Linked DNA regions of Actinoplanes lobatus. Each later gene encodes a partner of the first gene's protein in a complex. Links are inferred from orthologs where the notes say so. Each region holds a gene or a part of one and is shown on either strand. Other genes may lie near its edges.

Region 1 (3,378 bases):
CGGCCTTCCAGGAGCGGGCCGTCGCACTGCTGGCGGCCGGTCCTGCGGCGCCGGACGCCGAGACGGTCGACTATCAGCGGTACCTGTTGACCGATCTGGTGGACGATCTGCGCGGCTGTACCGACCCGGTGGAACTCGCCTATCTGGCGGCGACCCTGATGCTGGCGGCCTCCGACTTCCTTCTCCTGGCCGGGAATCGGTGGTCAGCGCGGGGCAAGTGGCTGCCCCGGCGCATCGGCGAGGTGGACCCGGACCTTCCCGGACGACTCGTGGCCGGCCAGCGGGCGGTGGTCGTAGACGGCGACCGGGAGCCGCTCATCGCCGCCGTGCTGGCTGTCCTCGACTCCGCGGGCGGACCTCTTCAAGAAGGTTTCATGCTGTCCGGCAAAGATCCCGGCCGAAACTCAGAGTGACTGCTCGGAAGCGCCGCGGCTCCATATTGCGCGTTTTGCCCCGCAAGAACTCATCGATTTTTGCTCGCTGAATTGCCAGCACGGTGGCGTTCATCACTCATAGTAATTACAAGACGGAGTCATTTCGCTACTTAAGAGTGAACTATTTCGATAGGCTTCTCTTTTCGTGTGCGTTACGAAGTTACTGGAATACGCAACGTCGCGGATCTTGGGTATTGTCTCCTCGCCCCCCACTGTCGCGGCGAACGGAGGAAGAACCGTGACTGGAATCACCGATCACTCCCTGCGGAACGACCTGGAAGACGTCTACGGCCGGTATGAGGAGATGCGTTCCGGAGTGGACGAGCTCCAGCGCAGCCTGGCCACCATGCAGGTGAGCGCCGAATCCGAGGACGGCGTCGTCCACGCCACCGTCGATGCGGACGGCCGGCTCGTCGACCTCCGCCTCGACCAGCAGGCCTGCCGGGATTGGAACGTGGAAACCCTGGCTCGCGTCATCGTGGAAACAGTCCAGCACGCCTCTGCTGGCACATCACGCGAGATCGAAAGTCTGGTGACCAATCACCGCAGCCCGGACAGCGAGGACTAATAGCACCCCCGGCCCCCAGAAGCGCGGCGCACGTCTCCACCCCGGACGAATTACGCGCCGCGCCCGGCCACTTTCTTCTTCGGGCGGCACTACGCCGTACCGAGGAAAATGTCGTTTTTAGATCGCCATGTCGATGAAGCGCGACAGGTGCAGCTGAGCGGCCACCGTCACGGTGTCGGTGGGGCCGTTACGGTGCTTGGCCACGATGAAGTCGGCCTCGCCCGCGCGTGGCGACTCCTTGTCGTAGTAGTCGTCACGGTGCAGCAGGATGACCACGTCGGCGTCCTGCTCGATCGAGCCGGACTCACGCAGGTCGGACAGCTGGGGCCGCTTGTCGGTGCGCTGCTCGGGGCCACGGTTCAGCTGGCTGACCGCGATCACCGGACACTCGATCTCCTTGGCCAGCAGCTTCAGGCCACGGGAGAGCTCCGAGACCTCCTGCTGACGGCTCTCGGTCTTCTTCGGCGAGGACATCAGCTGGAGATAGTCGATCACCAGGAGGCGCAGGTTGTGGCGCTGCTTGAGGCGGCGCGCCTTGGCCCGGATCTCCATGAGGTTCATGTTCGGCGTGTCGTCCACGAAGATCGGCGCCTGACTGATCTCGCCCATCCGGCGGGCCAGCTTGGTCCAGTCGTCGTCGGAGAGCTGGCCGGAACGCAGCGTGTGCAGCGGCACCCGCGCCTCGGCGGAGAGCAGGCGCATCACCATCTCGATCTTGCTCATTTCGAGCGAGAAGATGGCGCTGGCGTGACCGTGCTGGATCGCGGCGTTGCGGGCGAAGTCCATGCTCGCGGTCGACTTACCGAGACCGGGACGACCGGCCACGATGATCAGCTGGCCGGCGTGCAGGCCGTTGAGGAGGCGGTCGAGGTCCTGGAAGCCGGTGGGCACACCGGTCATCACGCCACCGGAGGCGCCGACCGCCTCGATCTCGTCGAGGGTGGGCTGGAGCATGTCGCCGAGGGCCGCGAAATCCTCGCTGACCCGCTTTTCGGTCACGTCGTAGATGGCCTGCTGGGCCAGGTCGACGATGTCGTCCACGTCGCGGCCGCCGTGGCCGTTCGCGCCGTAGCCCAGCTGGACGATCTTGGTGCCGGCCTCGACGAGGCGGCGGAGGATGGCCCGCTCGGAGACGATCCGGGCGTAGTAGGCCGCGTTTGCCGCGGTGGGGACGCTCTCGATCAGGGTGTGCAGGTACGGCACACCGCCGATGCGCTGGAGGTCACCGGAGTCGGCGAGGGCCGCCGCGACGGTCAGGGCGTCGGCCGGCTCGCCCCGCCCGTACAGATCGAGGATGACGTCGTAGATCGTCGCGTGGACCGGGCGGTAGAAGTCGGTGACCTTGAGGATCTCCACGACGTCCGCGATCGCGTCCTTGGAGAGCAGCATGCCGCCCAGGACACCCTGCTCGGCCGCCACGTCCTGGGGTGGGGCCTTGTCGTAGCCGCCACCACCGTCCTGTGGCCCCTTGCCGTTCCCGCCGCCGCCCCCGTTGAAGGAGCCGCCACCGCCCTGGGACGGCGGCCGCGACTCCGGCCTCGCGTCGTCGGTGATCGACACCCCGGACTCCCCCTCCACTCGGCCATGGCCGCTCTCACGATCGAACCGCCTCGGTACATCCCTTTCGACTGATCCGGCACCGGATTCAGTGGTTCGCTCCGATCAAAGTCAGCACGTGAGGCTGGACCACTGTACGAATCACCGACCCGCCCGCCCAACTGCTCCGGTGGACGAGTCTCTGGACAACCTGTGGACAGCCCCGGCGACTCCTGTGGGTAGCCCTGTGCACACCATGTGGATAACTCTCGGGTGCGACGAACCCGAGCAGGGGATTTGCTGTTCTGACCTGTGGAGGGCAGAAAAGGTTCTGGATCTGCGGAAATACCGGCTCGGGTGAGCAAGCCGTCGCACTGAGGCGTTGCGGTTCCGTCTCAGGCACGTCACCCTTTCCAGGTGGACCAACGGGAGTGGGACTACGGCACCCGCATGTCGCGCAGTCGGCGCGCTGCGGGGTCTTGGCCCACCCGGGAACCGGAGATCGCGGAGCCGGAGCCCCGTTGGGCCTCTCTGACCGACACCGGCAGCATGGCTCCCAGCGACGAGGCACTGACCTGGCAGCAGCGCGCCGACGACTGGGCGCAGCAGGCCGAGATCGAGCCCTACCAGGGTGGCGGCGGCCAGGCCGTGGAGCCGGCCAACCGCTGGTCCTCCGAGGTGACCTCCACCGGGCGGCCGACCTTCCCGGCCGACGGCGTCGGCTGGCGCACCGAGACCGCCGAGTGGCGGGCCACCGGGGCGCGCTGGCGGCAGACCACCGAGTGGCGGTCGTCCACCGGGTCGCACGTGTGGCGTTCCACCACCGAGAGCTGGCAGGAC
Region 2 (3,265 bases), 1.3 Mb from region 1 along the record:
GGAGCGGGCCGCGCTCTGCGCCGACGTGGCCGCCACCTACTCCACCGAGACACCCGGCGAACTGGCCGGCGCTCTCGACCGGCTGCTCGCCGACCCGGCCGTGGCGGGGGTCCGCGGCTACGACGGCGGGTACCAGTCCCTGGTCGCCCTCAAACGGATGACCAGCGTGCTGACCGGCCGGTTCGTCGCCTCGGCGGTGGGCGCCACACAGAGCCGGCACGGCACCGGGCCGCTGCGCCGGTACGACGCCGACCTGATCGTCCCGCGTACCGTCCGGGACCAGTGTGCGCTGCTCAAGGGCATGGCGCTGCGCTACGTGATGCGTTCCCGGGGCGAGGGCTGGTACGAGCGGCAGCGGACCATCCTGACCGAACTGGTGGAGGCGCTCACCCGTACCCCGGAGAGGTTGGATCCGCTCTTCCGGCCGCTTCATGCGGCCGCCGCGGACGACGCCGCGGCACTGCGCGTGGTGATCGACCAGGTCGCGTCGCTCACCGACCACGCCGCGGTGGCGTGGCACCGGACCCTGCTGGCGGGCCGCCGGTAGCGCGAGGCAGGATGTATGCCGTGGCGGGCAGGGTCAAGGACGAGGACATCGCACTGGTCCGCGACCGGACCTCGATCGTCGAGGTGATCAGCGAGACGGTCACTTTGCGATCGGCGGGCGGTGGCAATCTCAAGGGGCTGTGCCCCTTCCACGACGAGAAGACTCCGTCGTTCAACGTCTCACCCGCCCGTAATGTCTATTTCTGCCACGGGTGCGGGCAGGGCGGCGACGCGATCAAGTTCCTGATGGACGCGGAGCACCTGTCGTTCATCGAGTCGGTGGAGCGCCTGGCCGGCAAGGCCGGCATCCAGCTGCGCTACGACACCGAGCCGGGCGCTCCGGCCGGCCCGCGCCCACAGACCGGGCAGCGGCAGCGGCTCATCGCCGCGCACGCCGCCGCCGTCGAGTTCTACCGCGACCAGCTCGGTTCGCCGGGGGCGCGCAAGGCGCGCGAGTTCCTGGCCGAGCGGGGTTTCGGCCGGGACACCGCGGAACGGTACGGGTGCGGCTTCGCCCCCGACAGCTGGGACTCGCTCAGCAAGCACCTGCGCCTCAAGGGCTTCACCGCGGAGGAGCTGACCACCGCCGGGCTGGCCAAACCGGCCCGCTCCGGCTCGCTGATCGACCGGTTCCGGCGCAGGCTGCTCTGGCCGATCCGGGACCTCGGCGGCGACGTGATCGGGTTCGGCGCCCGTAGGCTGTTCGACGACGACGACGGCCCGAAGTACCTGAACACCCCCGAGACGCCGATCTACAAGAAATCGCATGTCCTGTACGGCCTCGACCACGCGAAACGGGAGATCGCCAAGCGTGGCCGGGCGGTGATCGTCGAGGGCTACACCGACGTGATGGCCTGCCACGAGGCCGGCGAGCCGACCGCCGTGGCGACCTGCGGCACCGCCTTCGGCGTGGACCACATCCAGGTGCTGCGGCGCCTGCTGATGGACAGCGACAGCTTCACCGGCGAGATCATCTACACCTTCGACGGCGACGCGGCCGGGCAGAAGGCGGCGCTGCGGGCCTTCGAGGAGGACCAGCGGTTCGTCGGGCGGACCTTCATCGCCGTCTCGCCGGACAACATGGACCCCTGTGAGCTGCGCCTCGCCCGCGGTGACCTGGCGGTCCGCGACATGATCGCGGGCCGGGAACCGCTGGTCGACTTCGCGCTGCGGCAGACCATCTCCCGCTTCGATCTGGACACCGTGGAGGGCCGCGTCGAGGCGATGCGCCGCGCGGCGCCGTTGGTCGCCAAGATCAAAGACCGGGAGAAACGCCCGGAGTACGCGCGAAAGCTCGCCGGCGACCTCGGCATGGACCTGGATCCGGTCCAGCGTGCGGTGAACAACGCGCTGCGCGGCGAGCAGGCCGAACCACGGTCCACCCGGCAGCAGGCGGCGGCCGACTCCCCGCAGCGCCTGGTCGAGCGGGAGGCGCTGAAACTGGCCCTCCAGGAGCCGGTGCTGGCCGGGCCGATGTTCGACGCGGTCGGCCCGGAGAACTACGGCGACCAGATGTTGCAGACCATCCGGGAGGCGATCACCCACGCCGGTGGCGCCGCCTCGTCCACCGGCGGCGTCGTCTGGATCGAGAAGGTCCGCGACGCCTGCCCCGACATGGGCGGCCAGATGCTGGTCAGCGAGCTGGCCGTGGAGCCGCTGTACGTGGACGGTCAGGCCGACCCGTACTACGTCCAGGTCACCCTGGCCCGGCTCCAGGGCGGGGCGCTCGCCACCCGCATCCGCGACCTCAAGTCGAAGGTGCAGCGGCTGAACCCGGTCACCAACAAGGACCAGTACCTGGCTCTGGCCGGGGAGCTCTTCTCGCTCGAACAGCAGGCACGGGCCCTGCGTGACCAGGCAGCAGGTGGACTGTGAAGCTCTTCCGACGGCGTCCCGTGCTCCCGGCGCGCTCCCGGCCCCCGCTGGCCGCCGAGGAGCGGATCCTGGCCTGGTCCGCGGTCGGCGACACGGCCGGGACGGACCGCGTGGTGGTCGCCACGAACCACGGGCTCTGGCTGCCGTCGGCGGTCGAGCGGCTCGGCTGGCACGAGATCCACAAGGCCGCCTGGTCCGGGCGGGAGCTGCGGATCACCCCGGCCGAGGTGCTGGTGGAACGCGACGGCTACACCGTGCTGGTGGACGGCCCCGAGGTGTCGTTCCTGCTGCTCGAGCCGGGCGAGCTGCCGGACCAGGTCCGTACCCGGGTGACCCGCTCGGTGGCGTACACGACGTATCACCCGCTGCCCGCGGGCGCGGTCCGGGTGGTCGGCCGCCGGGTCGGCGGCCGCGACGGGCTGAGCTGGGCGGTCCGCTACGACTCGGATACGCCCGCGGACTCCCCGGAGATCGTCGAGGCCACCGGCGAACTGGTCGGTGCGGCCCGGTCCGCGACCGATCCCAGGGACTGAAATCTGTCGTACCCCGGCCGTAGGGTCGGGGCGTGAACTCGCTCATCCACGCGCGTGGCCTGATCAAACGGTTCGGGGGATTCACCGCGGTCGACGGCATCGACGTCGACGTGCGGCCCGGTGAGGCGTTCGGCTTCCTCGGGCCCAACGGCGCGGGCAAGAGCTCCACCATGCGCATGATCGGCTGTGTCTCCCCACCCACCGACGGCGTGCTGCGAATCCTCGGGATGGACCCGCGGCGCGACGGCCCGGCGATCCGGGCCCGGCTGGGCGTCTGCCCCCAGCTGGACAACCTCGATCCCGAGCTGACC

What was found.
Region 2: the proteins of dnaB (region 1) and dnaG are in contact, whole or in part, in a crystal structure (PDB 2R6A), measured with the Geobacillus stearothermophilus proteins. The link is inferred for Actinoplanes lobatus from one-to-one orthologs. Residues at the interface, in WP_033016901.1 of Geobacillus stearothermophilus: Ser13, Glu15, Ala16, Gln18, Glu91, Leu92, Asp94, Ala95, Val96, Pro97, Thr98, Ala99, Ala100, Asn101, Tyr104, Tyr105, Ile108; in WP_049624496.1 of Geobacillus stearothermophilus: Lys456, Leu457, Leu458, Pro459, Ala460, Asn463, Ala464, Leu467, Leu535, Leu536, Ile537, Ala538, Gln544, Glu545, Asp548, Tyr549, His552.

What each region holds. Positions count from the first base shown.
Region 1 is NZ_JACHNC010000001.1:2,210,437-2,213,814, forward strand. Bases 342-3,166 are described here. They hold dnaB (replicative DNA helicase), read right to left. Parts: upstream 2,563-3,166; coding sequence 1,120-2,562; downstream 342-1,119. Other genes in these bases: BJ964_RS10150 (nucleotidyltransferase domain-containing protein), read left to right, coding at 342-413; BJ964_RS10155 (YbaB/EbfC family nucleoid-associated protein), read left to right, coding at 673-1,002; BJ964_RS10165 (YML083C domain-containing protein), read left to right, coding at 3,088-3,166. Outside these bases: more of BJ964_RS10150, read left to right, coding at 1-341; more of BJ964_RS10165, read left to right, coding at 3,167-3,378. UniProt on the Escherichia coli protein: The main replicative DNA helicase, it participates in initiation and elongation during chromosome replication. Travels ahead of the DNA replisome, separating dsDNA into templates for DNA synthesis.
Region 2 is NZ_JACHNC010000001.1:3,517,715-3,520,979, forward strand. The notes cover bases 1-2,989. They hold dnaG (DNA primase), read left to right. Parts: upstream 1-558; coding sequence 559-2,421; downstream 2,422-2,989. Other genes in these bases: BJ964_RS16420 (deoxyguanosinetriphosphate triphosphohydrolase), read left to right, coding at 1-547; BJ964_RS16430 (hypothetical protein), read left to right, coding at 2,418-2,954; BJ964_RS16435 (ABC transporter ATP-binding protein), read left to right, coding at 2,987-2,989. Outside these bases: more of BJ964_RS16435, read left to right, coding at 2,990-3,265. UniProt on the Escherichia coli protein: RNA polymerase that catalyzes the synthesis of short RNA molecules used as primers for DNA polymerase during DNA replication.